DNA from 3 places in the Bacillus sp. TL12 genome. Region 2 is predicted to be linked to each of the others. Evidence: predicted binding sites of a transcription regulator. Region 2 holds the regulator's gene; each other region holds the start of a gene.
The links. Region 2 encodes Rex, which represses fermentation and respiration genes when NADH is low (regulators of the CRP and FNR family bind a similar motif). Its sites were predicted from a motif close to TTGTGAAATATTTCACAA; they were not measured.
Positions count from the first base shown of each region.

Region 1: a site for Rex is predicted at 8,035-8,052, ahead of LOK41_RS15660 (lactate permease LctP family transporter). Genes of this name have one in related genera too.
Region 3: a site for Rex is predicted at 8,947-8,964, ahead of hcp (hydroxylamine reductase). Genes of this name have one in related genera too.

Region 1 is NZ_JAJJBY010000015.1:59,758-71,034, reverse strand. Features, by position in the region: gene LOK41_RS15705 (class I SAM-dependent DNA methyltransferase) at 1-309, shown strand, start outside; gene LOK41_RS15700 (ABC transporter ATP-binding protein) at 337-1,164, opposite strand; gene LOK41_RS15695 (FecCD family ABC transporter permease) at 1,221-2,279, opposite strand; gene LOK41_RS15690 (FecCD family ABC transporter permease) at 2,276-3,280, opposite strand; gene LOK41_RS15685 (ABC transporter substrate-binding protein) at 3,454-4,419, shown strand; gene LOK41_RS15680 (peptide MFS transporter) at 4,801-6,189, shown strand; gene LOK41_RS15675 (acid-soluble spore protein H) at 6,236-6,415, opposite strand; gene LOK41_RS15670 (ArsR/SmtB family transcription factor) at 6,528-6,815, opposite strand; gene LOK41_RS15665 (redoxin domain-containing protein) at 7,194-7,757, shown strand; gene LOK41_RS15660 (lactate permease LctP family transporter) at 8,099-9,721, shown strand; gene LOK41_RS15655 (VOC family protein) at 9,754-10,203, opposite strand; gene aspA (aspartate ammonia-lyase) at 10,327-11,277, opposite strand, start outside.
Region 2 is NZ_JAJJBY010000051.1:1,795-13,071, reverse strand. Features, by position in the region: gene LOK41_RS25330 (NCS2 family permease) at 1-1,310, opposite strand, end outside; purine riboswitch at 1,439-1,540, opposite strand; gene guaA (glutamine-hydrolyzing GMP synthase) at 1,705-3,243, opposite strand; purine riboswitch at 3,405-3,506, opposite strand; gene groL (chaperonin GroEL) at 3,898-5,532, opposite strand; gene groES (co-chaperone GroES) at 5,570-5,854, opposite strand; gene LOK41_RS25310 (CPBP family intramembrane glutamic endopeptidase) at 6,286-7,029, shown strand; gene LOK41_RS25305 (YdiK family protein) at 7,032-7,226, shown strand; gene LOK41_RS25300 (redox-sensing transcriptional repressor Rex) at 7,252-7,881, opposite strand; gene LOK41_RS25295 (ABC transporter ATP-binding protein) at 8,066-9,991, shown strand; gene tsaD (tRNA (adenosine(37)-N6)-threonylcarbamoyltransferase complex transferase subunit TsaD) at 10,266-11,277, opposite strand, start outside.
Region 3 is NZ_JAJJBY010000035.1:24,413-35,689, reverse strand. Features, by position in the region: gene LOK41_RS23080 (ABC transporter ATP-binding protein) at 1-751, shown strand, start outside; gene LOK41_RS23075 (ABC transporter permease/substrate-binding protein) at 755-2,266, shown strand; gene arcD (arginine-ornithine antiporter) at 2,483-3,910, shown strand; gene LOK41_RS23065 (LemA domain protein) at 4,006-4,266, shown strand; gene LOK41_RS23060 (AAA family ATPase) at 4,380-6,191, shown strand; gene LOK41_RS23055 (hypothetical protein) at 6,181-8,031, shown strand; gene LOK41_RS23050 (hypothetical protein) at 8,326-8,922, shown strand; gene hcp (hydroxylamine reductase) at 9,027-10,313, shown strand; gene LOK41_RS23040 (chromosome segregation protein) at 10,477-10,965, opposite strand.

The DNA.
Region 1 (11,277 bases), on a different contig from region 2:
TTCACCTTTAGTGTGCAACATCCCGTTATTACTTCTTCTTATGAGAGCTTACAATCTGGTAGTACACGTACAAATTGGCTCATTGACGATTATTTTAAAAGCGGGAAACGTGTAGAACCGTGGATCGATCAAGAAGTAATCAAATATCATCGTACTACTGAACAATACTTCATTCTCTTACAACAAGCTGGTTTTACAATTACAGACTTACGAGAAGCAACACCAAAGCGGCGACATTTCCAAAATGAAGAAGAATATACGAGGAGATTGCGTATTCCCCTCTTTCTCTTATTTTCTTGTAAAAAATAAAAAAGCGATGAAATTTCATCGCTTTTTTCATTTCACTACTTGCGCTACTTGCGGAAGTAAACATCTTCCTCTTCCCTGCGGAATGCATAGCGGTGTTCCAAATAACGGATCTGTCGTAATTTGACACTCCATGCGGAATACGTCACGAACTAGCTTGCAGTCAATAATTTCTTCTGGCTTACCTTGCGCATAAATTTGTTTATCTTGAATGGCTACAATATTGTCTGCATAGCGGCAAGCTAAGTTTAAATCATGCAGTACCATAACGATTGTTCTTTGTTCAGTTTCATTTAATTCGAATAACAAATCAAGTACTTCAATTTGATGTGTCATATCTAAATATGTTGTTGGCTCATCTAACAAAATAATATCCGTATCTTGTGCAAGCGTCATCGCAATCCAAGCACGCTGACGTTGTCCACCTGAAAGTGCGTGAACATCACGCTCAGCAAATTCAGTCATACCTGTTGCTGCAAGCGCCTTTTGTACCATTTCCTCATCTTTTTCTGACCATTGTTTAAGCCATGTTTGATATGGATAACGCCCTTGTTTTACAAGCTGAAGCACAGTTAGCCCTTCTGGAGCTTGAGGACCTTGCGGTAAAATTGCCATTTGCCGAGCGATTTGCTTCGTTTGCATATTTTGAATTGCTTTATCCTCTAGTAAAATATCACCTGATGTTGGTTTTAGTAAACGAGCAAGCGAACGTAATAAAGTTGATTTTCCGCAGCCGTTAGAGCCGATAAAAATCGAAATTTTTCCTTTTGGAATCTCTAGATTTAACTCATTGATAATAATTGTTTCACCATAAGACAATGTTAACGTTTTAGTCTCTAATGCTTTTTGCATGTTCATCTCCCTTTACTCCGTTTTCTTAGTAGACAAGGAATCGTCTATGTACTTCTTTACCTTTATGAATTTCGACTTTTATAAAGTAAATAAATAAAATACGGAGCACCGATTGCTGATGTAAATACACCTGCTGGAACTTCAAGCGGAGCAAAGACTGTGCGTCCAATCAAATCAGCAGCAAGTACTAAAATTGCCCCAACAACAGCAGCAACTGGAAGTAATGCACCATATAAAGAACCAACTAACCTTCTTGAAATATGCGGTGCCATTAAACCAACAAATCCAATTCCACCTGCAAAAGCAACCGCTCCACCAATTAATGCTGTACTAAGAAGCAAGAGGAAAAATCTTGATTTCGTTAAACCAATACCAAGTCCTACAGCAATATCATCACCAAGTTCTTGGGCATTTAAATGTCTCGCTGCTATAAATGCAACCACTGTTAGAATAAGGACCCAAGGTGCTAACACCCCTACGTTTTGCCAAGAAGACCCATAAACAGTACCAGTAATCCACACATTTGCTTGACTCGCTTGATAGATTGGTGCTAACAACATAAATAATGTTGTCGCAGCTTTCGTTAGTGCCCAAAACCCAACACCAATTAGAACAAGACTAATCGCCGATAATCCATCATTTCTCCATGCAAATAAATAAACAAAAAAGGCAACGATGGTTGCCCCAATAAAGGCCGCCAACGGCATATAATGAATGCTTACTGTTAATGCATTGTTTTTATCACTAAATATAGCTAGAAATAGTACAACTGCAACACTTGCACCACCTGTAATCCCAATAATATCAGGAGAAGCAAGCGGATTGCGAACGAGCCCTTGTAAAATACATCCAGCTACAGCAAGAGCTATTCCGACAAGAATTGCAATTAAAATACGCGGCATACGGAACTTATTTACAACCATATTAGACATCGCATCACCGTTTCCGGTAATTGCTTGCCATACATCATATGGAGCAACTTTCATCTCTCCTATACCCGCGCTTGCAAAGAATAATCCTATTAAAACAACGAATAAACCTAACAAGACGAAAAAAGCTCGTTTATACATTAAAAACGAGAGGCCGTCTTTTCCTACACGAAACGGAATATACTTCTTCATTTGCTAAGCCCTCTCTTACGTGCAATATAAATAAAGAATGGTGCACCAATAAATGCTGTCATAACCCCTACTGGTACTTCTTGTGGCATGATCACGTATCTCGCTCCAATATCTGCAAGAAGTAATAATATAGCACCTAACAACCCGCTATACGGTACCCTCCAGCGATGATCTACACCAACAAGTGCTCTTGCAAAATGAGGTATAATAATCCCCACAAATCCAATTGGACCAGCAACCGCAACCGAGCCACCTGACAGTAATACAATAATGAGTAACACTAGTGATTTCATCCAAACAGTTCGTTGCCCCAACCCTTTCGCAACATCTTCTCCCATCATTAATGTATTTACTTTTCCTGCCATCATAAGAGATGCTATCCACCCTATTAATAAATAAGGGAATACAGATTGCAGTATTTCTAACTTTCTTCCTTGAACAGAACCTGCTAACCAAAATAGTACTTCTTCTAATGCTTGCTCGTTTAATACGAGCAGACCTTGTGTTAAGGATGAGAATAAAGCACTAATTGCTACCCCTGCCAAGGTTAATTTGAGAGGAGTTGTCCCTTCTTTTCCTAAAGAGCTAGAAGCAAATACAAGTGCTGCAGCAACTGCTGCGCCTAAAAAAGCAATCCACGTAAACGCTGACAAAGATGAAATCGAAAAAACAACAATGGCTACAACAATGAAAAAGGCAGCACCTGAGTTTAATCCGATAAAATCTGGGGCAGCAAGCGGATTTTTTGTTAAAGTTTGCATAAAGCAACCAGCGATGGCTAAACTAGCACCGACACTAGCAGCAATAAGCGCACGTGGTAAACGTACATTTTGAATAATAATATGTTCATTCGAACCATCAAAATGGAAAAAAGCATCCAACGCTAATTTCCCACTTGTATTTGTATATCCAAAAATAATACTTCCCCAAATACAAGCAATAACTGCAATGATTCCAACAAATAATCCAACCCATCTTGCCTGATTTGTTTTTAATAACATGCAGCGTTTCTCCTTCAATGTATAATGATACGTTGTTAGTGTATTGCAACTTAATTTACGTTGTCAATGATAATAATTATTAATGTCAATTATTACTATTGACATTACATTTTTAAAACTGTAATATCAATTTCGATATTGAAAATTATTCTCAATATATAGGGGGATACATAATGAATTTCATCAAACAAAAATCATTTGTATTATTTGTATTCGTGTTATCATTTTCACTTCTATTAGGGGCATGTGGGAAATCTGATAACAAAGCGGAGCCTAAAAAAGAAGAAAAGAAAGAAATGATTTCTGTAGAACATGCAATGGGTAAAACGGAAGTTCCTGCTAATCCAAAGCGTGTTGTTATTTTAACAAATGAAGGAACAGAAGCTTTACTTACCCTTGGTGTAACACCAGTCGGTGCTGCTGAATCACCTACCGGTAATCCATGGTATCCACATACGAAGGATAAACTGAAAGATGTAAAAACTGTCGGTACTGAGCTTCAACCCAATGTAGAAGCAATTGCTTCTTTAAAACCTGACTTAATCATTGGTAACAAACTGCGTCACGAAAAAATATACGAGCAATTAAATGGCATTGCTCCTACTGTTTTCTCAGAAACATTACGCGGTGAATGGAAAGATAACTTTAAACTTTATGCAAAAGCAGTAAATAAAGAAAAAGAAGGTCAAAGGGTATTAGCTGATTACGACAAACGTATCAAAGACTTAAAAGGAAAACTTGGAGATAAAGTGAATCAAGAAATTTCTATGGTACGCTTTATGCCTGGTGATGTTCGTATTTATCACGGAGATACATTCTCTGGGGTTATTTTAAAAGAACTTGGTTTCAAACGTCCTGGTGATCAAAACAAAAATGACTTTGCAGAGCGTAACGTATCTAAAGAACGCATTCCTGCAATGGATGGCGATATCATCTTCTACTTCACTTACAATCAAGGAAATGAGAAAAAAGGATCTGAACTTGAGAAAGAATATATCAATGATCCTTTATTCAAGAACTTAAATGCTACAAAAAACAACAAAGTATATCAAGTTGACGATGTAATTTGGAATACAGCTGGCGGCGTAATGGCGGCGAACTTAATGCTAGATGACATTGAAAAACGTTTTACAAAATAATACTTTTCTAAAACAGCTTCCCTTTCGGAAGCTGTTTTTATTTCACCTTCACGAAAGTGTCACATTATTTCATTTTGTATTTTTATTCCCTATATGTTATATTATAAAAGTAAATAAAATATATTTTCTATATACCAGAAAAATTTTTATAATCTAAATTTTCTGATTTATCATTATTTTAGTTTCTTTTGAAATTCAAATACTACATTTGAAAACGCTTATTATTAATTTTTCAGGGTAAAATACAGTAACATATAAACACTCAATAGATTATTTAAGAAATTTCCTTGCTATTCTCATATAATTCTATTGACTTCTAAATATTTTGTAAATTAAAATGATTACATAAATATCCGTTATACAGGATTAGGGGGAAACAATATGGATGCAGCTTTAAAAGTAGAAAAAGCTGGAGGGCAACAATCACCAAAAAAACATCCACCTGGATTATATTTGTTGTTCTTAACAGAGATGTGGGAAAGATTTAGTTACTACGGAATGCGTGGCCTTTTAGTTCTTTATTTAACAACAACTGTTGTAAGTGGAGGACTTGGATTTGATAAGGCTTTCGCAGTGCAATTATACGGAATTTTCACAGCTTTAGTATATTTCACACCGATTATTGGTGGATGGTTAACTGACCACTTTATTACAAGACGTCATGCAATTACTCTTGGCGGTATTATCATGGCACTTGGTAACTTTGTACTATTTTCAATGAATACAAAAACTGGACTCTTTTTAGGATTAACACTCTTAGTTATTGGTAATGGATTCTTTAAACCAAATATTTCTACACTTTTAGGTGAACTGTATGGCGAAAATGATTCGCGTCGTGACAGTGCTTTCACAATCTTTTACATGGGTATCAACGTAGGAGCTTTCTTTGCACCACTTATTTGTGGTTTCCTAGCAGAAGATTTCTTTAAAACAAGCGTTGATGGCGTTATGGTTATGGGTTATAAATACGGGTTCCTTGCAGCTTGTATCGGTATGATTATCGGACAGATTTTCTTTAACCTACTAGCTCCTCGTTACCTTGGCAAGGCAGGAACAACGATTGTAGGTAAGAAATCAAAAGATCAAAATGTAGTAGTGGAAAAGAAACCTTTAACAAAACAGGAAAAAAATCGTACTATGGCAATTGTTATTTTAACTTGCTTTGTTGTCTTCTTCTGGGCAGGATTCGAACAAGCTGGTAGTTCTTTAACACTTTACACAAACACATTTGTGGATCGCACAATTTTCGGATGGGAAGTTCCAACATCTTGGTTCCAATCTGTTAACCCAGCATTTATCGTACTATTCGCACCATTTGTATCTATGTTATGGTTGAAACTAGCAAAATCAAAGCGTGGCGATTTAAAAGTTCCAACAAAGATGGCGTTTGGTATGATTTTACTAGGGATTGGTTACCTTGTTTTAACATTAGCTGTTCTGAAAACTGGCAGCGACGAAGCAAATATTGCTACGAAAGCAAACTTATTATTCATCGTCTTCACATATATGTTCCATACAATTGGTGAATTATTCTTATCACCGATCGGTCTATCAATGGTAAGTGCAATTGCTCCTGTAAAATTAGCATCTCTATTAATGGGAGTATGGTTAGCAGGTTCTGGTATGGCGAACTATTTAGCTGGTGCACTAGCTGCTTTCACACAATCTTTAGGATATCTGGAGGTATTCGCAAGTATTGGTATTATCGTAATTGTACTTGGTCTAGTACTCCTTATGTTCTCTAAGAAAATTGCACGTATGATGGAATAATTAAATCAATAACAAGAGAGTCTCTCGTAATGTGAGAGACTCTCTTTTATTTCTCTTCTAACGCTGTAACATCCACTTGCACTGTTTCATGTGGTGTTTTCACATCATGTACATTCGCAACTCCACTTCCCTCATCACAGCTTTCAATCCATACTGGTACACCTTGATACGTAACATCAATTCTGCTTGAAGACGACAAAATTTGTTTTACACGCTTTACATCCATTATTTATTCCTCCTTCTATTCATTACACCTCCTAGCTTTCCATATTTTCAAAACTCTATTCCATTAAAAAATCCGTGTATTTCTACACGGATTTTTCCATAATATTCAAATTTTACGAAAATAATGTTTTTACAACTTCACTTACTTTCTCATTATGCACTTGATAATATACTTCTAAGCCACGTCTTTCAAAACGAACAACTTTATTTTGCTTTAATTTCGTTAAATGCTGTGAAACAGTTGATTGCGGAATTTCTAATACTCCCTGCAATTGTGTTACGTTACAAGTTCCACGCCCCATCAGCTCCATTACTAGGCGAAGACGAAGTGGGTGAGCTAACGCTCGTAGCATTTGTACATCCTCTTCTGAAATACGACAATCAAATTGATTTTGATTCATAAAGTTCCCCTCATTTTTTCATTTTTATTTTCTCTTTATTTATCTTTATATATTTGTTTTTATATTTCCTGTTACGACACAACTTTATCAACCTAAAATAAAAAAATTATTTCCTCCTTTTATCAACATACAATTAAGGGCAAAAAATCCTGTTGATTTTGAATATTATACTACATCGTTTAGTGAAAAAGCAAAACATACAGATAGGAATACTTTGCTTCTAAATGTTGATTTATCAACCTTTTTGTTATATTTCGCCCCCCATAATCCTCTCGTAATAATATTGTAAGATATTGTTCTTACATGATATATCACTGTAATCTTTTTTAATGATTTGACCTATAAAAATCACTTTGTTACGATGGGAGGAGTGAAATTTTGGTAAAGGGGGGAATTATTATTAAAAAATGGCTAATAATATGCTTCATTAGTATTGCACTTGGTTATACAATTATCCAAAACTTTCTATTAAAAGATAAAGAAGAACAAAAATCCCAAACAGAAAATATCACAATTGGAACAGAGCTTGGTAATGTCGCTCCTAATTTCCTCTTACAAACAGTCGATGGAAAAGAAGTACATCTCACAGATTATAAAGGAAAAAAAGTATTATTAAATTTTTGGGCCAGTTGGTGCGGTCCGTGTAAAATAGAAATGCCGGACATGGAAAAATTCTATATAGATATGAAGGGAAAAGGTATTGAGGTTATCGCTATAAATGCAACTGCTAGTGAAAAAAGTCCAGATCATGTAAAACAATTTCTTCAAGAAAACAAATATACTTTTCCCGTTCTATTCGATATACAAGGACAAGCAAATGCAACATATCAAATCATGAGCATCCCTACCTCCTTCATTCTTGATGAAAAAGGCATCATTCACTTTAAACATGTAGGACCAATGACATACGAAAATATGGTTGAGTATATGGACAGTTTATAAATCGCTACTATGAAGACAACGAGAACCTACATTTTTTTCTCTATTTTAACTTGGTAGTGACGGGAAAATGTTCTAGCCGGATCCTCTCTCCCACCTAAATAGAATGAATTTGTTTCTTATATAGGAATCGTGTACTTTCTGTACACGATTCTTCTTTTTGTCCAGTTTATGAACAAAATGTAGCGGAATTTTTACAGTTAACACTATTATGAAATAATTATACTTTTTCACGTTGACAATAGTGTTGAGCAGGGATATACTTAGCAATGTAAGTTGATTGTGAATCATTTCACAAATAATGTGAATATCTTCACATATTATAGATAGGAGTTGTCATTATTATGAGTACTTGGACACAAATTTATGATCCATTAAACAACATTTGGTTATCAGCACTTGTCGCTGCTCTTCCAATCTTATTCTTTGTCCTTTGTTTAACAGTATTTAAGATCAAAGGATATTTATCAGGGCTTTACAGCGTAATTTTAGCAATCATTCTTTCCATATTTGTTTACAAAATGCCTGCAACTATGGCAGTATCATCCGCTGTATTTGGAGTAGCAGCTGGTTTTTATCCAATTTGTACAATCGTTATTGCAGCCATTTTTCTTTACAAATTAACAGTAAAAACTGAGCAATTTAACGTTATTCGTGACAGCATTTCCAGTATTACAAGCGACCGTCGTCTTCAAGTCTTATTAATTGCCTATTCATTCGGTGCTTTCTTAGAAGGTGCAGCTGGTTTTGGTGTACCAGTTGCAATTACAGCCGCATTACTTGTAGGTATGGGATTTGATCCATTAAAAGCAGCAGGTATTTGTTTAGTTGCAAATATTGCTGGTGGTGCAATGGGGGCAATGGGTATTCCTGTTACAGTACCTGCTCAATTAACACAAATCGATGCATTAACTGTTGGTCGTCAAACTGTAACATTATTACCTTTCATTAGTTTTGTATTACCATTCTTACTTGTTGCAATGGTAGATGGTCTTAAAGGTATTAAAGAGACTTGGCAAGGTATCCTTGTAAGTGGTGGTTCTTTTGCTATTACACAATTTGTTGTAACATACTTCCTTGGTGCTGAATTAACTGATATTTTCGCAGCTGTTGTCAGCATGGTTGCATTAGCTTTATTCTTACGTGTATGGCAACCAAAATCTTCAGATCAATCTAGCTCTGGAAAAGTTGAAAAACATAGTTACACAATGAAACAAATTTTATATGCTTGGTCACCATTTGCTTTCTTAACTGCATTCGTAACAATTTTCAATCTAAAAGCAATTAAAGGTTTATTCGCTTCAGATGGTGCATTAGGAAGCTTAGTATGGAATATTCAAGTTCCTGGTTTACACAACCATGTTATTAAAACAGCACCAATTGTAAATGCAGATACACCATTTGCAGCAATCTTCAAACTAGATGTATTTTCATCTACAACTACTGCAATTGTATTAGCAATTATCGTATCCCTACTTGTATATCGTGCAAAAGGTCAAATGATTAAAGAATTAACTATTGAAACATTAAAAGAACTAAAAACTCCAATTTATACAATTTGTAGTGTAATTGCATTAGCATATGTAACAAACTATTCTGGTATGTCTTCTACTCTTGGACTAGCTTTATCATCTACAGGTGATGCTTTCCCAATCTTATCTCCAATCTTAGGTTGGATCGGCGTATTCTTAACTGGCTCAGTAGTATCAAGCGGTTCATTATTCGCACCACTTCAAGCAGTAACAGCCGACCAATTAGACATCGTGCCATCTACACTTGTTGCATTAAACGTAGTCGGCGGTACAATGGCAAAAATGGTTTCACCACAATCCGTAGCAGTTGCGTGTGCAGCAGTTGGACTAGTTGGTAAAGAATCTGCTCTATTTAAAACAGCAATGAAATATAGCTTAATCTTCTTAGCAATCATTAGCTTACTTCAACTTAACGCTGTGTTTAATATCTTTTAAAATAAAAAGGCTGATGACTCGTTCATCAGCCTTTATTTCTTTTTTCTCTTTAACCATTCACTCAGATATAGTACTTCACTAGTTCCAATTGATTCTTCATCTAACTTTGCGTTAAACTCTAAACTATTTCCATCTAAATCATAAAAATAAACAGCCGCCGATGGCATCCAATCATGTACAATCGGCTCAATTGGTTCTTTCTCAAAGCTTTTTCTTAGTTTTATCCCTCTTTCTTGTAACCACTCATTTGCCCTTTTTAAATCTTCTAACGTTACTCCAAAAGCAAAATGATTTATTCTTATCTTTTCTCCCTCTGCAACTTCCCATACTCCTAACATTTGTTTCCCTTCTCCCACATAGAAAAATGCACATCTTCTTTCTTCTATTTTATGTGCAAGAACAATTCCTAATCCTTCATAAAATTCAATTGATTTTTCTAACTGCTTAACCTGCACATGCGTTTCATAAATAGATTGAATCATTTTTCTCTCCCTTTTATAATGAAGGCTTTCCTTCATTATAAAAAGCTTCTCACTTTTAACCATCATAAATAAGGATGAGAATACATCATACTTTTGTATGAAAAAATCCTGATACACAAAGTATCAGGATTTTTTATTCTTTAATAGCGACGCTCCTGCAATCTCAGGATGCGTCATTTCATATGGATCTAAAATAATATCCAATTCTTCTGCTGTTAACACACCATGTTCTAAGCAAAGTTCACGGACTGATTTGCCTGTTTTAATTGCCTCACGTGCAATACTAGAAGCTGCTTCATATCCAATATGAGGGTTCACTGCCGTAATAATTCCAACGCTTTTCTCAACATATTGTTTTAACAACTCTTCATTTGCAGTAATCCCTTTAATACAGTACTCACGGAATACGCGGAATGCGTTATTCATAATACTAATAGATTGAATTAAATTAAATACTAATACTGGCTCCATTACATTTAATTCTAATTGCCCTGCTTCTGATGCTAAACATATTGTATGATCATTTCCAATGACTTGGAAGGCAACTTGGTTAATCACTTCTGCCATCACCGGATTTACTTTCCCCGGCATAATAGATGATCCTGGTTGACGAGCTGGTAATTGAATTTCAGCTAATCCAACGCGTGGACCAGATGCCATAATACGCAAGTCATTTGCAATTTTAGACATATTCATCATACATACTTTGAGCGATGCAGATACTTCTGTATACGCATCTGTATTTTGCGTGGCATCTACTAAATGTTCGGCGCCAACAAGCGGAAACCCACTAATGCTGCATAAATGTTTTACAACCTGCTTAATATAAGTTGGATTTGCATTTAAACCTGTTCCAACAGCTGTCGCTCCCATATTTACTTCATATAAGTGCTGACGAGATTGTTTTATTCGTTTTATATCACGTTCAAGCACACGACTATAGGCTTCAAACTCTTGACCAAGGCGAATTGGAACTGCATCTTGCAAATGTGTACGTCCCATTTTAATTACATGATCAAATTCTTTTGCTTTATCAGCAAACGCATGATGCAGTGCATCCATTGTAATAAGAAG
Region 2 (11,277 bases):
ATGAAATATAGTACAAATAAAACTCCCATAACATACATAATTGGATGAACTTCTTTACGTCGACCACTTACAACCATTGTAATCGGATAGAAAATAAATCCAATCGCGATCCCTGTTGCAATACTATACGTAAGTGGCATAGAAATAATCGTAAAGAATGCTGGTACTGCAATCTCGAACTTCTTCCAATCAATTTCACCTAAAGATGAAACCATCAAGATCCCAACAATAATTAATGCTGGTGCCGTTACAGCCGCAGTTACGACACTTAGTAATGGCGAGAAGAAAAGTGCTAGCAAGAAAAATCCTGCTGTTACAACTGCTGTAAATCCTGAACGTCCTCCTGCCGCTACCCCTGCAGACGATTCAATGTAAGACGTTGTTGTAGATGTACCCAGAATCGCACCAATTACAGTTGCAATCGCATCTGCAAATAACGCTTTTCCCGCACGTGGTAATTTGTTATTCTTCATTAATCCTGCCTGGTTCGCAACCGCTACAAGTGTACCCGCTGTATCAAAGAAATCAATGAAAAAGAACGTTATAATAACAATCGCCATTTGAACAGTAAAGATATCTCCGAAGTGCTGGAAAGCGACACCGAACGTAGGTTCTAAACTCGGGATTGCACCTACTATAGCTTTTGGTGTATCAATTAACCCTGTTGCTACTCCAAGAATCGCTGTAAGAATCATACCGTAAAAAACCGCGCCATTTATCTTTTTAATCATCAAGATCACTGTAATTACTACACCGAAAATCGCAAGTAATGTTGTACCCTTTGTTAAATCCCCCAATCCAACAAGGACCGCATCATTCTTCACTATAATTCCGGCATTTTGAAACCCAAGAAAGGCGATGAACAAACCAATACCTGCCGCTACCGCAAACTTTAACTCTGCTGGAATGGCATTAATGATTTTTTCACGAATACCAGAAGCAGTAAGAATAATAAAGATAATACCTGACATTAATGTTCCGGCAATCGCAGTTTGCCACGGAATCCCCATTGTTAACACTGCTGTATAAGCAAAGAATGCGTTGATTCCCATACCTGGAGCTAAAGCGATTGGGTATTTCGCGAAAATTCCCATAATGAGTGAACCAATTGCTGCTGCTAATGCAGTAGCAACAAACACCGCACCTGGATCCATTCCTGTTCCAGCTGGTAACCCTTTAATATTTCCCAGTGACAGTGTAGCAGGATTGACAAAAAGTACATAAGCCATAGATAAAAATGTCGTTAACCCCGCAATGAACTCTGTTTTATAATTCGTGCCGAGTTCATCAAACTGAAAATAACGTTTCATCCTACGTTTCCCCCGTTATATGATTACTCGTCGTAATCCTCCCTAACCCTCTTTTATCTATAAAAATAAAAAAGGCCTCCATTGCGTATACATGGAAGCGTTCTATAAACAAAGGTAGATTTCCCCTAACCTTTATACAAACGCCTCGTAGTCAAGCCATTTACGGTAGCTAGGTAGAAACTTTCAGGCCATATCCCCGATATTATACGACGGCTGTAATATTCATTTTTCGCATCAATTACATACTCATATTAACTCACACACAGGTATATGTCAATCTAAAAGCGAACATTTTTACACAAACACATATTTTCGTTCGTATAAATAGATTAAAAAAGATCCATCTATGCATAAAATCATAGATGGATCTCCCTTTAAGCGAATAAACCTTATTCTATTCCCACTCGATTGTTGCTGGTGGCTTACTCGTTACATCATACACGATACGGTTAACGTGTTTTACTTCGTTTACGATACGTACAGAGATTTTCTCTAATACGTCCCAAGGGATACGTGCCCAGTCAGCTGTCATACCATCGATAGATGTTACTGCACGAATACCTACTGTGTAGTCGTAAGTACGCTCGTCACCCATAACACCTACACTACGCATGCCAGGAAGTGCAGTGAAGTATTGCCAAATTTCACGGTCTAAGCCTGCTTTTTTGATTTCTTCACGTAAAATTGCATCAGATTCACGAACAATTTCTAATTTCTCTTCTGTAATTTCACCTAATACACGAATACCAAGTCCTGGACCTGGGAACGGTTGACGCCATACGATTTCATCAGGAATTCCTAGTTCTGATCCTAATACACGTACTTCATCTTTAAATAACGTATTTAATGGTTCAATTAATTTGAATTGCATATCTTCTGGAAGTCCGCCAACGTTATGATGAGACTTAATTGTTTGTGCAGTTGCTGTACCACTTTCAACGATGTCAGTGTACAGTGTACCTTGTGCTAAGAAGTCCATTCCTTCTAATTTAGAAGCTTCATCATCAAATACGTAAATAAATTCGTTACCGATAATTTTACGTTTTTGTTCTGGATCTTCAACGCCTTTTAATTTATTCATAAAGCGTTCTTTCGCATCCACTTTAATAACGTTCATGTGGAAGCCTTCGCTAAATGTTTTCATAACGCCTTCTGCTTCACCTTTACGAAGTAAACCGTGGTCAACGAAAATACATGTTAATTGATCACCGATCGCTTTATGAATTAATACTGCTACAACAGAAGAATCTACACCGCCGCTAAGTGCGCATAGTACTTTTTTGTCGCCAACTGTTTCACGGATCTTTTCTAATTCTACTTCGATAAAGTTCTCCATGTTCCATCCTTCAGAACAACCACATACGCCGAATACAAAGTTTTTGATTAAATCATTTCCGTGCTCAGAATGACGTACTTCTGGGTGGAACTGTACACCGTATAATTTTTGCGCTTCATTGCTCATACCAGCAATTGGACAAGACTCACTTGTTGCATCTACTACGAAACCTTCTGGTAAACCTGTTACTAAGTCACCATGGCTCATCCATACAACTTGCTCTTCTGGAAGGTTTGCATATAATTTTGATTCGTTCTCTACTTTCAGAACTGCTTTTCCGTACTCACGATGGTTTGCACGTTCTACTTTTCCACCAAAGTGTTGTGTCATCAGCTGCATGCCGTAGCAAATACCAAAGATCGGTAAGCCTAATTCAAAGATTTTTTCATCACAGTGGAATGCATTTTCACCATATACACTGTTTGGTCCACCAGAGAAAATAATCCCTTTTGGATTCATTGCTTTAATTTCTTCTGCAGTAATTGTATGTGGATGAAGTTCACTGTATACACCGAACTCACGAATTCGACGTGCAATTAACTGATTGTATTGACTCCCAAAATCTAAAACGATAATCGTATCGTGCTGTTTCTTCAAAATAATCACCCCAACGTTAGTTCTCGTATATAAATATTTTCACCAATTTGGCAAAAAGCATTACCAATATAATAAAAAAAGCCAGTCCTCCGCCCTCAGTCTCATAACAAAGAAAAGGCAGGGGTCTGACTTTATAAAGATAGTATTCCGCTCTTTATAAATATAAGACGCACTGCCTTCATAGTCAGGTTGTTTACGGTAACCCGGTAGAGACTCTCAAACCATATCATTGAGGATATATGAAGGATTGTTTTATATTATCTTCCTAGATTCTAACAATGAAGTATCGATATGGTCAAGAGAGAAAGCGACAAAATTCTACAGAAATTATTTTCCTTGTACAATAAAACTTTTCTTCACTATAAATATAGAGGTTTCATATACATCCACTTCTATATAAATACAGATTGAAAAACTAACACAAAACCATTCCTTTTAGATGGAAGAGAGGATCCGTTCACGAGTAGAAGCGGTCAGTACCTGTTTTAGCGCTATGCCACGTAAAAACAGAAAGAGAAAACGAGTGGAGATCTTCTTTTGTTTTCATAACCGCGACTTACTTCTAGATTGAAAAATTCAAATGGATATATAAATGAAAAAACAAAAAAAACATCCACCTCTATATAGAGATGGATGTTCCGCCAGCGGATGAAATTACATCATGCCGCCCATACCGCCCATGCCCATGCCGCCCATGTCAGGCATTGCTGGTGCATTTGGTTCTGGTTTGTCAGCAACTACAGCTTCAGTTGTTAAGAACATAGCTGCAACAGATGCTGCGTTTTGAAGTGCAGAACGAGTTACTTTTGCTGGGTCTACGATACCAGACTCAAGCATGTTTACCCATTCGCCAGTAGCTGCGTTGAAACCAACGCCTACTTTTTCGCCTTTTAGACGTTCTACAACTACAGATCCTTCTAGACCAGCATTGATTGCGATTTGGCGAACTGGCTCTTCTAATGCACGAAGTACAATGTTGATACCTGTTGCTTCGTCACCTTCAGCTGAAATAGAAGCTACTTTAGTGTATACGTTCATAAGTGAAGTACCGCCACCTGCAACAATACCTTCTTCTACTGCTGCACGAGTTGAGTTAAGTGCATCTTCAATGCGAAGTTTGCGTTCTTTTAACTCAGTTTCAGTTGCTGCACCTACTTTAATTACCGCTACGCCGCCTGCAAGTTTAGCAAGACGCTCTTGTAATTTTTCACGATCGAATTCAGAAGTAGTGTCTTCTAATTGCGCACGGATTTGACCGATGCGAGCTTCGATTTGTTCAGTGCTTCCTACACCTTCAACTACAGTTGTGTTTTCTTTTGTTACAACAACTTTACCAGCGCGTCCTAAAGATGCAACTGTAGCAGATTTCAAGTCACGACCTAGTTCTTCAGTGATTACTTCGCCACCAGTTAAGATTGCGATATCTTCAAGCATTGCTTTACGACGGTCACCAAATCCAGGAGCTTTAACAGCTACTACATTGAATGTACCACGAAGTTTGTTTACTACTAATGTAGCTAACGCTTCGCCTTCTACATCTTCTGCAATGATAAGAAGTGGTTTACCTTGTTGTACCACTTGCTCTAACACTGGTAAGATTTCTTGAATGTTAGAAATCTTTTTGTCAGTGATTAAGATGTATGGGTTATCAAGGACTGCTTCCATTTTGTCAGAATCAGTAATCATGTAAGGAGATGCATATCCACGATCAAATTGCATACCTTCTACTACATCTAATTCTGTTGTGAAGCCTTTAGATTCTTCTAAAGTAATAACGCCGTCGTTACCAACGCGCTCCATTGCCTCAGCAATTAGTTTACCTACTTCTTCGTCAGCAGCAGAGATAGCAGCTACTTGCGCGATAGAAGATTTACCTTCGATTGGTTTAGAAATCGTTTTTAATTCTTCTACTGCCGCAACAACAGCTTTTTCGATACCTTTACGAAGGCCCATTGGGTTCGCACCAGCTGTTACGTTTTTTAAACCTTCACGAATCATAGCTTGTGCTAATACAGTTGCAGTTGTTGTTCCGTCACCAGCTACGTCATTGGTTTTGCTAGCAACTTCTGCTACTAATTTTGCACCCATGTTTTCGAATGCATCTTCTAATTCGATTTCTTTCGCGATTGTTACACCATCATTTGTAATAAGTGGTGAACCGAATTTTTTCTCAAGTACAACGTTGCGACCTTTTGGTCCAAGTGTTACTTTTACTGCGTTTGCAAGAGTGTCGACACCACGAAGCATCGAACGACGTGCTTCTTCACTAAATTTAATATCTTTTGCCATAATAATTGACCCCCTTGGATTTTTAAAATGTATATAATTAACCGATAACTGCTAAAATGTCACTTTCACGTAAAATCAAGTAGTCTGTACCTTCATATTTCACTTCAGTACCTGCATATTTTGAGAAGATGATAAGATCACCTGCTGCTACCTCTAAAGCAACACGCTCACCATTTTCAAGCACTCGACCAGTACCTACTGCAATAACTTTACCCTCTTGTGGTTTTTCTTTTGCAGTGTCTGGTAATACAATACCACTTGCTGTTTTTTCTTCTGCTTGAACAAGCTCAATTACAACGCGATCACCTAATGGCTTTAGCATGAACAATAACCTCCTCATTTTCCTATGTAAATTTTCTTTATTAGCACTCAAAGACCACGAGTGCTAACACACTTATAATAATAAATAATCTAATTTTCTTTTGCAAGTAAAAAAATCATAATTTTTTCGCAAATTACTAGATAAACTTTTTCTATACGCCTTTCTAAAAAATAATTCTCCCTTATAACCATTATTAAGAAGGCACGCGATATATGAATCGGCTTTTCCACTTATCGTATGTTACAATATGAAAGATGCCATAAGTTATTTTCTCTATAGGCACTGCTTTTTCCTGTTATCTATTTCATTTTCAAATAAAGATTTACAAAAAAATCATAATCCAAACGGTTATTACGTATCCCACAGCGGGATGTTTACATGTTATCTCGCCTTATCTCATAAACTAGAGTTAGAAAGGATGGTTAACCCATTTGAAAAAACAATATTGGTGGATTATAGTTACATATATTCTGATGCAACTATCGGGAATTGTTGGAATATGGCTCCTTTTCAAAACAGGGCTATATGATAATATGGCAGTTTCACGAGAGCAAAAAATGCAAATCATGGCTGGTCACTGGTCAATCATCAGCTTTTTCATTGCATTATGTATTATACTTTGGCTACTTAGAACCGATATTCGCGATAGACATTTAGATACGAAGCGAGCTAGTGTTCCTGCGACAATCGGCTGGATTTTTATTGGTTTCTTTTTAGCTATGTTTGCTCAAATACTTGCAGCTAATATTGAAATGCGATTATTAGGGATTAATCCTGGTTCTCAAAACACACAAGATTTGATGGAAATAGCAAGAGCTACTCCATGGTTTCTTATTGTTATATCAATCATTGGCCCTATTTTAGAAGAGATTGTCTTTAGAAAAATTTTATTTGGAACTCTCTATAAAAGATTTAATTTCTTTATCGCGGCAATTATTAGTTCGCTTGTTTTCGCAGCAATTCACTTTGATTTTACACACTTGTTAGTATACACTTCCATGGGACTTGTTTTCGCTTTTCTATATGTGAAAACAAAACGAATCATCGTTCCTATTATGGCTCACGTTGCCATGAATACATTAGTCGCAATAACTCAAGTACTAGTAAGTAACGAACAAATACAAGAAATGATTAAACAAGCAGAAAAAATGCAAGGATTTATCGGAGGATTTTAAATATGAGGAACTCACCATTGTTCATGGCAGCACTGTATTTCCTTCTTGGATGTGTCTTCACACGTTTCGCAATTACGAACGTTACAGATACAATTTGGAACTTTGGGACACTGCTGTTTGCTGCTATGGCAACAATTGATTTTAATTTGGCACTTCGACTTATCTTAGTCAAATTTACAAAGAAAAAGCAACAATAAAACGCAGAGGGATTTCCTCTGCGTTTTATTGTGGATAATTTTTCAAAAAATAAACGAGTGTTTGTAATTCTACAGCTAAATCAATATGATGAATTCTTATATTTTCTGACACATTTAATCGCGCCGGTGTAAAATTTAAAATTCCGTGTACATTTGTTTCAGCCAATCGATCTGCTACAGCTTGTGCAACGGTAGCAGGTACTGTTAATATTGCCACTTGTATCTCATTTGTTAAACGATCTTCTAATTCATCCAAATGATATACAGGAATTCCTCCGATTTCTTTTCCAACTTTCTCTTCATTAACATCAAATGCCATTTCAATCTTTGTATTATTATTTTTAGTGAAATTATAATGTAAGAAAGCGGTCCCTAAATTACCCACTCCAATAAGTGCTACACGTGTTATATCATCTTGATCAAGCGTTTCTCGAAAGAACGATAATAAATAATTTACATTATATCCATAGCCCTTTTTCCCTAACGCTCCAAAATATGAAAAATCTCTCCGAATTGTTGCTGAGTCTACCTTTACAGCTTCACTCAATTCTGCCGATGAAACACGTTGCTTACCAGAAAGAGATAAGTTTTGGATAAATCGATAGTATAGAGGCAATCGTTTGGCAGTGGCCTGTGGAATCTTTTGCTGATCCATGTAACCTCTCCTCTCTTCCTATCTTTGTTCACAGATTTAAAACAAATACATAAGTTTAGCACTTATGACTTTCCTTGTATAATAGAGAGAAGACTTCTCTCTTTATTTTAAACTATACACTATTTTTAGTATGATTGAGAAATATAAACATGGCAAAGTTAAGAAATTATTTGAGGTGAAAACATTGATTTTATTACAAGTGAATGGGCTTTCAAAATTATACGGTGCTGAAACAATTCTTGCAAACATTAAATTGGAAGTTCAAACAAGAGATCGTATTGCACTAGTTGGTCGAAATGGTGCTGGAAAATCTACATTATTAAAAATAATTGCTGGTGAACTATCTCACGATGGCGGAGAAATTATAAAACCAAAGGATGTCTCTATCGGATATTTAGCCCAAAATACTGGCTTAGAAACAACCTTAACAATTTGGGATGAAATGCTTACTGTCTTTTCTCACCTGCAACAAATGGAAAAGAAACTTCGAAGGCTAGAGCACGAAATGGGGCAGGAAGAGAACTTTTCAAATACTGCTACGTACGAGAAATTACTCGCTGATTATGATCAACTACAGTTAGACTACAAAGATCAAGGCGGTTACCAATATGAAGCAGATATTCGCTCCATTTTAAGTGGACTTGGTTTTCCAGTGGAAACACACCAAACAACAATTTCTACGTTAAGTGGCGGACAGAAAACAAGACTTGCTCTTGGGAAGTTACTGCTTACAAAACCAGACTTACTCATCTTGGACGAGCCAACAAACCACTTAGATATTGATACATTAACATGGCTTGAACAATATTTACAAGGCTATCCTGGCGCTATTTTAATCGTGTCCCACGATCGCTACTTTTTAGATAAACTTGTTACACAAGTATATGAAATTTCTAATAAAGAAAGCAGACGATATGTTGGTAACTACAGTAAATATTTAGATTTAAAAGCTGCACTATATGAGCAAGAAATGAAACGTTATGAGAAACAACAAGAGGAAATTGCGAAACTTGAAGACTTCGTCCAAAAAAATATTGCCCGTGCGTCTACAACAAAACGTGCACAAAGTCGTCAAAAGCAGTTAGACAGAATGGAATTACTAACTCGGCCATTAGGTGACTCTAAATCTGCATCCTTCCACTTTGATATCGAAAAACAAAGCGGAAACGACGTATTACAAGTAAAAGATGTTTCTATCGGATATGACAAAGAACCAATCATTGAACATGTAAACATGCGCTTAACCCGTGGTGATAGCGTTGCATTAGTCGGTCCAAATGGTATTGGAAAATCTACATTATTAAAATCAATTGTGAATAAATTAAACACACTAAGCGGTGAAGTTTCTTTCGGTTCAAATGTATCTATTGGATATTATGATCAAGAACAAGCAAACTTAACATCATCTAAGCGTGTTTTAAATGAATTATGGGATGATTATCCGCTAGAGCCGGAAAAAGAAATTCGTACGATACTCGGTAACTTTTTATTCACAGGGGATGATGTATTAAAGCCTGTATCTTCTCTAAGTGGTGGTCAAAAAGCTCGATTAGCTCTAGCGAAATTAATGATGCAAAAATCAAACCTACTCATTCTCGATGAGCCAACAAACCACCTTGATTTAAATAGTAAGGAAATTCTAGAGAATGCCTTAATTGATTATCCAGGAACTCTTTTATTCGTTTCGCATGATCGCTATTTTATTAACCGTGTCACAACTACAGTTGTTGAGTTATCGACAGCTGGTGCACAAGAATATTTAGGTGATTATGACTACTATATTGAAAAGAAAAATGAAATGATTGAACGTGCTGAGTTTGAAAAACAAGAAGAAGATGCACCAGTCCAAAAAACTATTGCTCAAGAGAAATTAAATTATCTTGAAGAAAAAGAGCGTAAAAAACAGGAGCGTCAGCGTGCCCGAAAAATTGAAGAAATCGAACAAAACATTGTAACGTTGGAAGAGGAAATTGCAAAATTAGAAGAGGAACTATGCCTTCCTGAAGTATACGCTGATTATGAAAGAGCTAGTGAAATTACAACAGCAAAGCAAACAAAACAAGAACAATTAGAGAAGTTTATGGCTGAATGGGAAGAATTACACGTATAATCCCTATATATTCATAGGTCGAAAACAAGGTAGTTGAAAGCCATTCAACTACCTTGTTTATTTTTCAATACAAATAGTCAAAGGTCTGACCTCAACACTATTATCCACAACCTTATACACATATCCACCTTTATTATATAAACACAAAAATAACTTTTCCACATTATCAACAAACCAGAAAAAAGTTATACACATTTAATACTCACAATAAAACCCATATTATCAACAGATAATATGGGTTTTATCCACAGGTTGTGGTTAATTATGTGTATAACTATGCTTCAATATCTAATCCTGGATTTGCATTTAAAGCCAATGTTGCACGTTTTCCTTGTTCATATGCAATTGTGCCCGCTGCTGCAATCATCGCTGCATTATCTGTGCACAAGGATAACGGTGGAATAATAAGCTCAATTTCTTCTTTTTTTGCAAACTCTTCCTCTAAACGTGCACGAAGTCCTTTGTTTGCTGCAACACCACCAGCAAGCAATACTTGTTTTACATCATACGCTTCTGCTGCACGCGCTGCTTTCGTCACAAGTACATCTATTACGCTCGCTTGGAAGCTAGCTGCTAAATCTTCTGGCGCAATTTCTTCACCACGTTGTTTTGCGTTATGCACAGTGTTGATAACTGCTGATTTCAATCCACTAAAGCTGAAGTCATACGAATCCGGCTCTAGCCATGCACGAGGTAAATCAATTGTCGGCTTTCCTTCATGGGCAAGACGATCAATATGAGGCCCCCCTGGATAAGGCATCGATAATGTACGTGCAACCTTATCATATGCTTCTCCTGCTGCATCATCTCTCGTTTCACCAATCACTTCAAATGAACCATGTTCCTTCATATACACAAGCTCTGTATGTCCTCCAGACACAACAAGTGATAATAATGGGAATTGTAGTTCTTTCACTAAACGATTCGCGTAAATATGCCCAGCTATATGATGAACGCCAACAAGAGGAATATTATGTGCAAATGCAATTGCTTTCGCTGCATTTACACCAATTAAAAGTGCTCCTACTAAACCCGGTCCTTCCGTCACAGCAATTGCATCAATATCTTCAAATGTAATGTTCGCTTGTTTTAACGCTTCTTCTAGTACAACTGTAATTTGTTCTACATGATGACGCGATGCAATTTCTGGTACCACCCCGCCAAAACGCTTATGGCTTTCAATTTGCGAAGCGACAACGTTTGCCACTATTTCTTTTCCATTTTTCACAACTGCTACAGCTGTTTCGTCACAGCTCGTTTCAATACCAATTATAATCGTATTTTTT
Region 3 (11,277 bases), on a different contig from region 2:
TTACAATATCCATGAACTACGTTGGGATATTGGGTACGTTCTGCAACAAATCGCATTGTTTCCGCATATGACAATTGCTGAAAATATTGCGATTGTACCTGAAATGAGGAAATGGAGTAAAGAAAAAGTTCGGGAGCGTGTGGATGAGTTACTTGATATGGTTGGATTAGATCCGGATGTGTATCGAAATCGTATGCCTGATGAATTATCTGGTGGACAAAAGCAGCGTGTGGGAGTTGTACGAGCATTGGCTGCCAACCCAAAAATCGTTCTGATGGATGAACCATTCAGTGCACTAGATCCATTAAGCCGAGAGCAGTTGCAAAAGGATATTGTAAAATTACAGAAAAAAATTCAAAAAACAATTGTATTTGTGACACATGATATGCAAGAAGCGTTAACACTTGGTGATCGTATTTGTGTGATGAGAAAAGGAAAAATTGTTCAATTAGATACACCGGAAGGAATCATACATAACCCAGTAAATGATTTTGTGGAAGAATTTATTGGAAATCGTGTTCGCCCTTGGTACGAAGGGAAGAGTATTGAAGATGTATTGCCTCTAGCGAGTGATAGACAAGTAGACAATGATGCCTTATCTCTCTCCCTACATGATTCACTACAAGAAGCATTGATACGTTTGGAAGCAGAAGAGGCAATCCCGATTGAAAGAGAGGGGCAATATGTAGGGACATTAACGAGCCGTCATATTGTGGCGTATTTGGCTAGACAAATGAAGGAGAGGGGGTAAATCGTGTCCATATTATTACAAACGTTCCAAGAACGAAAGTTGGAATTACTTCATGCGCTGATTGAGCATTTGCAAATTTCACTTATTTCTTTATTTTTTGCGGTGATGATTGCCGTCCCGCTCGGTATTTGGTTAACGAGAAGAGAGCGCATTGCTGAGTTTATTATAGGCACCTCTGCTATTATGCAAACAATTCCTTCATTAGCTTTACTTGGGCTTTTAATCCCGCTCGTTGGCATTGGAAAGGTTCCAGCAATTATCGCACTAGTTGTATACGCACTATTACCCATTTTACGAAATACATATACGGGCATTCGTAAGTTAGACGCATCGCTTATTGAAGCAGCAAGAGCGATGGGAATGAATAGTTTTAGAAGATTATGGAGAGTAGAACTACCGCTAGCGTTACCAATTATAATGGCTGGAATTCGTACAGCAATGGTACTAATTGTTGGAACAGCTACATTAGCTGCTTTAATAGGAGCTGGAGGGCTTGGAAAGCTTATTTTACTCGGTATAGATCGAAATGACCATGCTCTTATCGTTTTAGGAGCTGTACCAGCCGCGTTGTTAGCTTTATTCTTTGATGGAGTACTTCGAATGTTTGAGAGCACGAGACGCTCTCCTAAGCGAATTATATTGGCAATATGTATTATCGCTGTAGTTATAGTTGCACCATTTCTTTGGAATACGCAAAAGAAAGATATTGTGATTGCTGGAAAGCTTGGATCTGAACCAGAAATTTTAATTCAAATGTATAAGCAGTTAATCGAGCAAGATACGGATTTAGATGTAGAATTGAAACCAGGACTTGGAAAAACAGCGTTTGTTTTTGAAGCTTTAAAATCAGGAGAAATTGATATATATCCTGAATTTTCGGGGACTGCTTTATCTACTTTTGTAAAAGAAGATCCAAAAAGTACAAATCGTCAAGAAGTATATGAACAAGCACGCCAGGGGATGGAAAAGAAATATCATATGGTGATGCTTAAGCCGATGGAATATAACAATACATATGCACTTGCAATGCCGAAGAACGTTGCAGAGCAGTATAATGTGAAAACAGTCTCAGATTTACGAAATGTTGCAGCAAATGTAAAAGCTGGATTTACGTTAGAATTTGCAGATCGGGAAGATGGGTATAAAGGGATGCAAAAGTTATATAACTTCCAGTTTACAAATGTTAAAACAATGGAACCAAAGTTACGTTATAGTGCAATAGAATCTGGAGATGTTACTGTCATTGATGCTTATTCTACTGACAGTGAGCTTGAACAATATGGACTACAAGTATTAGAAGATGATAAAGCGCTATTCCCACCTTACCAAGGAGCTCCTTTATTAAGAGAAGAAACGCTTGATAAATATCCTGAACTTGAAAAGACATTAAATAAACTTGCTGGAAAAATATCAGATGAAGATATGAGAAAAATGAATTATGAAGTTAATGTAAATGGTAAAAGTGCAGAAAAAGTAGCGAGGGAATTTTTGGAAAAAGAGAGATTGATTCATTAATATTTACAAAAAATATACAAATTAATGACTGATAATTGACCGTTCATAATAAAATGAACGGTTTTTTGTGCATACTTATACATTTTTTCAAAAAAGTATTCCCTTTTTGTTCATTTTCTTTTAGAATAAGTAATGTTTTCCTGAAAAAATATAATAGAAACGTCTATTAGAGAAAAAGGTGACTTTAATAGTTGAACGGATAACATAACACCTAGAATGACAGATGGGGTGGTACCGATAGAAAAGAAATTAGGATTTTTTCCATTAATCGCATTAGTAGTAGGAACAATGGTTGGCGGTGGTGTTTTTAGTTTACCACATGATTTAGCAGTAGGTGCAAATAGTGGCGCAACAATAATTGGATGGTGTATTACAGCGATGGGAATGATTCCCCTTGCGCTTGTATACCAAACGTTAGCAAGACAAAAGCCAGAGCTTGAAGGTGGAATTTATAGTTATGCACGCGCAGGGTTCGGTGAATATATCGGGTTTAACAGTGCATGGGGATACTGGCTTGCAGGAATTTTAGGAAACGTAGCTACGATCATGTTATTGTTTAGTACACTTGGATATTTTTTTCCTATTTTTAAGGGAGGAAACAACGTTGCATCCATCGTTGGTGCATCTCTTTTATTATGGACACTTCACTTCCTTATTTTAATTGGAATTCGTGAAGCATCTATTATGAACTTTGTTGCAACAATTGGAAAATTAGTTCCAATTTTATTATTTATTGTAGTTATGGTTACAGCATTTCGTTGGGATACATTTACACATGATTTTTGGGGAGAGGGAACCGTTTCTATTTCTTCTGTCCTTGGTCAAGTGAAGAATACGATGCTTGTTACACTTTGGGTATTTATCGGTGTGGAAGGAGCAGTCGTGTTATCGGGTAGAGCAAAAAATAGTCGTGATGTTGGGAAAGCAACAGTTGTTGGATTAATTTTAGTTATGTCGATTTATATTTTAATCTCGGTCCTTTCCATGGGGGCTATGACAAGGCAAGAACTCTCCATGTTAGAAACGCCTTCAATGGGACATGTATTAGAACATGTTGTTGGACCTTGGGGCGCATTTGCAATTAATATTGGATTAGTTGCTTCACTTGTTGGGACATTAATTGGCTGGTTCTTGCTCGTTTCTGAAATTTCTCACGTGGCAGGGAAAGATGGTGTATTTCCGAAAGTCTTTAAGAAGACAAATAAAAAACAGACACCACATGCTGCATTATGGATTTCAAATGGTGTCGCACAAGTGTTATTTATAATTGTTTTGTTTTCGGAATCAACGTATCAAATCATGTATTTTATCGCGTCTACATCTATTTTACTTCCGTACCTATTATCAGCACTGTATCAGTTGAAATTAGTTGTAACGAAGGAACTGAAACATACGAGGTTGAAGAATGGAATACTTGCTTCAATTGCCTCATTATATTCTGTATGGTTGATTTATGCAGCAGGCTTGAAAAACTTATTACTTGTCTCAATCGTATATGGGATTGGACTTATTGTTTATATGTTTGCTCGAAAAGAAAAAGGCAATCGCTGTTTTTCAGGTATGGAGAAATATGTTATGGCTGTAATTGTAATTGCAGCAGCAGTGTCACTTTATATGCTTGCAACAGGTACTATCAAAATGTAAAAAGTCCTCCTGAAGGACTTTTTTTCTTTGTATACAAGGAATTTTATTTTATTCACAGAATATCTAATATATAAGATGTTTTAGGAGGGATGAGAATGGAAGAAAAAGAACAACTGTTAAGAATTATGGAATTGGCAAGTGATTTGCGAAAAGTATTAGTGCAAGAATCATTTTTTAATCATCATCCCGAACTACGTGGAGCAATTGAAAATTTGGCTGGTTCTGTGGAGACTTTAGCAAGTCTGCAGCATAATAAAGATGAAAATGCCGAGGATAAATTACGATATGTACTTGCTAAAATGAAAATTGCTAACAATGCGATTATGCAGGAGAAAAAGGCTTTTCCTTCTCATTAATATAAGTTTTACTTTTGGTAACCTGACGTATTCCGTCAGGTTTTTTTATTTCTAGTTTACCCTTACAGTTCATACAATAAGAACAGCATGGAAAAAAAAGAAGGTGAGTCGTATTGAAGTTACATAAAGCTCTCCATTCAAGTTTTATAAAACGGATGTACCACATGAGATTTCTTGGGAAGTTTGTTGAAGGTGAGGAGAAGAAAAAAGATACGTTTTCGGTACAATGTCTTTCACAAATCCCTCCAATCTTGAAATCGCAATTTGAAGGCGAAACATATTTGTTTGAAGGGCTATATGCAAACAAAAAAAATGAGAGAACCTTTGCGGACTTGAAGAAAAAAAAGTTAGAAAAACAATTAGTATTGTTTCGCCTTTATTATGAAAGGGGCAACTTGTATGTTGAATTAATATGTACAGAAGAGCGGGAGATTGCGGATGCATATAGGATCGTTCCATCACCAAGGTTAGCAGGATATAAAAATAGAGAATCTTTAGAGCGAAAACTGGGAAATGGATATTTATCGTTCCTTATTCCTAAATTTCCACACGATTTCGAAGTACCCGAGTTGTTATGGTATGAAGGTAGATTATATGGAAATTTATCATTAAAAGCATCCATTAGTTCAATTGCATATTGTGAACAAAAAAAAGAATGTAAGTACATTGAAATTAATGATTGGAACCAGTATATAGAAGTGAAAGCAGATGATCAGTTGTATTTTGTACGAGAAAATATGTATGATCAGCTTCTAAAGAAAATCATAGAAGAAGGAAAAAGAGTGGAAGTAGTAGATATAAAAGTACAAAAAGAAGACCAAGAATGGAATGAACGTGAATCTACATTTATACAGTATGTACAGGATGTAATCAATAATAAAGGATTGTATTTAGATGCTACGGATATTTTTAATTTTCATATTAGCGTAAAAACAAATCTGTTAACAATTCTTGCTGGTATTCCGGGAATCGGAAAATCACGATTTGTGCAGGCGTATGCCGAAGCATTAGGGTTAACATATGGGGAAGAATTATTATGGATTCCAATTTCTCCATCTTATCAAGAGCCACACGATATACTAGGCTATCTGCATCCAAATGGAACATATATCGAGAGTGAAACGAAGTTAGTTCGAACATTATTAAAAGCATATGAAAATCCGAATCAACTTTATATGATTGTATTTGATGAAATGAATATGTCACATATTGAACATTGGTTTACACCATTCTTATCCATTCTTCAATTAGAAAAGAAAAATCGTATCCTTTCTTTATATGAGGAAGGAAATGAGATAGAAAATATAGTTCCATCAAAAATTGAAATTGGTGAAAATATTATTTTTATCGGAACTGTGAATTTTGATGAAACAACGAAAGAATTATCGGATCGCTTATTAGATCGAGCAAACCTCATTACACTTCAAAAAATTCCATTCTGTGAAATCGATATGCAGCAAAATCAAAGGATACAAATCCCGCCATTGCAAGTTACAACAGGAGAATTTCGTATGAATTGGTTACGAAATAAAGAGATGATGGATGTGTTTTCTGAAGAAGAATTAGAACTACTAGACAAATTACATGGCTTAATATCATCACATGACGCATCGAAAGGTGTTTCTTTTCGATGTGCCGCTGCGATTGCAACGTATTTGCAAAATATCCCTCGAAAAGATAATCAGTCTTATATGATTAGCCGAGAAGAAGGTTTTGATTTACAAGTAAAACAGCGTGTTTTAACAAAATTACGTGGTACGGAAATGACAATTGGTCCCCTTCTTCGTGAAGATGAAAAGAAAGGACTATCGCTAGTAGCATTGTTGCAATCACCACTTGCGAATTGCGTTTCTGCATTCGAACATTCTCTAACCTATATAAAAGAAAAACGACGGGAATTGGAGTTGTATGGGTATGCCAAATGAGGAGCAACATGAGACGGAAATTGTAGACACAAAAGATAAGCTCCCGTTTGTATTAAAATTAATTATTGGAACCGAAGGGAAGGGAGACTTTGTATTTTTGAATCGCCTTTGTAAACACTCGATAACAATGGCGCATTGTGTTTATAAAGTGCAAGAATTAAAAGCATTACGCTTGATGTTACATTGCCAAAAGCCGCTTCGTGTCACTTTTATATGGAATAAAGTGTATGAAGGGAAAAAAGACAAGAAAGAATGGCAATATGAATTGCATGAAAAAAAACAAAAAGTAGTATTATATGAACATGGAAAAACAGATTTTTTTTATCCTTGGCGCTGCGGTTTGTATCACTTTGAGGTGCAAGTGGAAGAAGGCGTATATTATGGAGCGTTTCAAATTGTTCCAAAAAATTTTGTTGATGATCAATTCGAAACGATTCAAAATTATGTGAAATCAATTTTGAATGAAATTATGTTAGACCGTGGTTATTATAAAAAGACATTCTCAACACTAATTGATATTGAAGATTCTTCTTATTTAATGCTACTTCGAATGCTGCCACAGAAAATGAAAAAAATAAAACAACTGTATAAAAAAATTGAAGAAAACACAAGGTATGTGCATAGTTATCAGTGGGAAATAAGGGAACGAAAAGCGACGATGAAAAGTGTGATAATGAGCGAGAAAAAGCCTTATGCTAAGCATTATAACCGTAGATTTATAGAACAAATAGATAGTTTGGAGAATGCTTTTCTGAAATTTACAACGAAACAGTTTTATCAATATTTGCTTGAAGCGCAGACTTTCTTACAAAAGACAATTGAAATATTAGAACGAGCAACGCATACAAAAAAAGAGGAATATCAATCTGTGAAAACAATTATGAAAACTATTGAAAGAAACGGATCTGTAACAGACAGGGAGAAGCAAAAATATCGGAATATTCATTTGCTGAAAGAGGCAGACTTACGGAAAGCGTCCGTGAAAATACAAGAGTATAAAATTTTAAATCATATTGTACATCAAGCTGTACTGTACTTTCGGAATTTGTTGAATTCTTCATTCTGGAGAGGAGTTTCTGAAAAAACAAATATAACTATGCATGCTTTACCTGTTACACACAGGCAACTATTATATCATTTAGAGTTTCTACCACGTTATAATCAACAATCTCCAGCTTTATTATTTGTTTATAAACCCACGTTTTTAGTGTATGAATATTATGCATTTTTTATCGTCATTTCTCTATTGCAACAGTTAGAATTTAAAGATGAAATTCCACTGCGTGAACAAATTCAAACCTATTTTTACTTGGATGGTTTACAAGACGGCACGACAATTGTTTTAAATCGGGAAAACATCCAAATCCATGTAGCGTTTAATGATCTTATTGAAACGCATCCGCTCATTGCACTTAGTAAAGGCAGTCATTTTTATAATGGAGAAGATACGAAAAAGCCAGACATTCGTCTAGATTGTTATGTGAAGCAAGGGAAACGTTATGAGTACCAATCGTCTATTATTATTGAAGTGAAATATAGTCCAATGTTTAATATTTTTCAGCCTGTTGGTAATACAAAAGCAACAGAGCAAATGTACAAATATTGGTCCATTAAGTATGTGGAAGAACAAGATGGAAAACGTATTTTTCACCGAAGGGCAATCCATGAAGTGATTTGTGTATACCCAGGCAGTCATATGCATGGGAAGAAAATAGAAGCTGGTTGCGGAGTCTTTTTGCAATTATATCCATATAAAACGAAGCAAGGAGAAGAGAAATTAGCTGGAAAACACGGTCTTGTGCAAATTTTTGAAAAGTGGTTAAAAAATATTGGAACATGAAAAGAAATCCTCTTCTGTGGAAAGGATTTTTTTTTGTGTACTTTATATGAAGTGTGAGACATACACTGTATGAATAAAGATAGTGTAACATTCGGGTGTTTCTAATGAATGTAAAGTATGTTTTGTTATTGTAAAAATTTCACATAAATTCACAACCGGAATAGGAGATCGTTTTATTTTATAGAATGTATGATGAAGGGAATATTTTTAGGTTGCATACGAAGGTTTGTTCTTATATGATAGAAGGTGAAAGCGTTATCAAAAATAGAGCGGCGATGGGAGAGGCGGGGAAATATGTTCCAGCGTGTTCAAACAAAGGAAGAACATTTTTGGTTCGAGCAACTGTGGGGAGATTTTTGTGAAGAGAGAGATTTAATGTTTGTAGAACGTAATTTAAATCCATCACGATTTTTATTAATAGAAGGTGGGCATGCAATCGGTACAGTAGAGTGTATTCGATATACAACACCTGAACATTCTAATTCTGAGTTTTTCTATCCGTTTTCTGAAAATGAGCTGGTGAAAGGCCTAAAAAATGTTTATGAAATAGGGAAATTAAGTATTGTGAAAACGTCGCGCGGGAGAGGACATTTCAAAAGGTTAACAGCTATTTTATTTATACATGCCTTAGAAATGAGAGCTGAGTGGTATATTGCTGTTGTTACAAAAAGAATGTATATGTATTTACTTACACTTGGTTTTCCAATTGAGCCTATTGATGACCCGTTTCCTTTTCATGATACATTGCAAGGGGTACCTGTTCGGATTCATGCTCGGAAAGGATTAACACATTTGTATTCTTTAAAAGAATTTCGAGATGTTATTCAAGGGAATGCTCATGCTCAGGCGTTAATAAAAGAAAACAGTAAAAATATTATGTTAACAAGATGATGTGTCACAAATTTTTATAAATTATTGTGATTGATATCACATCCTTTTTTCTTCATGTATATTACGATTTAGTTGTAATGATTGATTAGGAAAGGGTGGGGGATATGTTTTGCTATCAATGTGAACAAACGCCAACGGGCGGATGTAAAGTAATTGGCGTTTGCGGGAAAAATGAAACAATTGCAAGTTTACAAGATACAATTGTATTTGGATTAAAAGGAATTGCTGCTTACCGTACCCATGCTGCCCAGCTTGGGTACACGGACTCATTTGTAGATGCTACAACTCATGAAGCGTTATATATGACATTAACGAATTCTAACTTTAATGAACAAGAGCATATTGATATGGCTATGAAAGTTGGAAAATCAGCTTTACGGGTGATGGAGTTGTTAGATGAGGCACATACGAATCATTTTGGTATTCCAGAACCTGTTCAAATTACACAAAACCGTGTAGAAGGTAAGGCAATTGTTGTTACGGGCCATAATTTATTTGCATTAGAGGAATTATTGAAGCAAACAGAAGGAAAAGGAATTAATATTTATACGCATTCGGAAATGTTGCCAGCACATGGATATCCACAGCTGAAAAAATATAAACATTTAAAAGGAAATATTGGTAAAGCATGGTATGATCAGAGACGTCTCTTTGAAAAATTTACCGGCGCAATTTTAGCTACAACGAACTGTGTGATGCCAATTAAAGGTTCATATTCAGATCGCTTCTTTTCGTATGATATTGCAGGCCTTGAGGGTGTACAAAAAATTGAAAATGAAGATTTTGCGCCATTGATCAAAAAAGCACTAGAGCTTCCAGAAGTACATATGGAGTCGGATGAACAGCTCGTAACAGGTTTTCATCACAATACAGTATTATCATTAGCACCAGAAATTATCCAGGCGGTAAGAGAAGGGAAAATTAAGCGCTTTTTTGTCATCGCAGGTTGTGATGCTCCAGGTAAAGGCGGCGAGTACTATCGTGAATTAGCAACGTCACTTCCACAAGAAACGGTTATCTTAACAACTTCATGCGGGAAATTCCGTTTTAATGATGTGGAATATGGTGTGGTACCAGGTACGGAAATCCCACGTTACATTGATCTAGGACAATGTAATAATTCTATCGCTACAATAAAAATAGCAGCGGCTTTAGCTGATGCTTTTCAATGTGAAGTGAATGAATTACCAGTTAGAATTGTTTTATCTTGGTTTGAACAAAAAGCGGTAGCAATTTTACTTGGACTATTTAGCCTTGGAATTCAAGATATTCGTATCGGTCCAAAGGCACCTGAATTTATTTCACCTGGTGTGCTTAATGTATTACAAGAAACATTTGGTTTAAAACTTATTACAACTGCAGCAGAAGATATGGATATGATGTTATCGTAACAAAAAGGATGTCTTGTAATGAGACATCCTTTTTGTTATAAAGTAAAATTCCAATGATTGGAAGGTTTTTCGTTTGTCACCTCAATTGGATTACATAAAAAAGCGCATGATAAGTGACTAGGGGGAGTCAAGTATCATGCGCGAACCAACGTTTGAAAAAGAACTAAAATCCAAATATACTTAAAATCATTTTGCGACGTTTTGGTTTTTCTTTTCGTTCATAAGTTGGTGCGATATCAGTTTTGATATCAGGTGTGATGTAAAGTGGTTCTTCTTTTTCAAGAGCAGCCTCTAATTGTTGAATTCTATTCATCATTTCTTCCATTTCTCTGCGATGTTGTAGCAATTGATAATTGACGACGTCATCTGCTTTATCTTGCATTTTTTCTTCTATATGATTTAAACGGTGTGTAATTGTATTTAATTGTGTAACAAATTTTTCGAAATCAATTGATGATTCTGTAGCTAGTGGTGAAGTTTGTTCGATTTGAGTACGATGATATTCTAACATTTTATCTAAGTCCTCTTGAGTGAAAATAAAATGGCCGTATTTATTTTTTTCTATATTGAGATTCAATTGTTGTGCAATCCGAACCACTGCCTTTGGGCTAACACCTAACTTCTTCGCAATAACGGGCGTTTTATATTCCAAGGTAAATCCCTCCTATATATATCCTGTTGAATGATTTCGGTGTAGAAAGTCTCTTCCCTGCATGGATGACAAAAGAAGTGAGGAATCGGCAAAGAAAGTGTTTTTTCACGAGAATTAGTTTTTAAGCATATAAATACTTGAAAAAAGAGAGAAAAATGTCTATTTTTTGTAATGATTCCTGTTTGGCGGAAACAAGAAAATTAGATTATCATAAATATAATTATCTTTTTATGTGTGCATATAATGTATAAAAAGGTGATAGCGAATGTAGAAACTTGTAAGATGATAAGAAGAGCTTTTTTGTTTGAATAA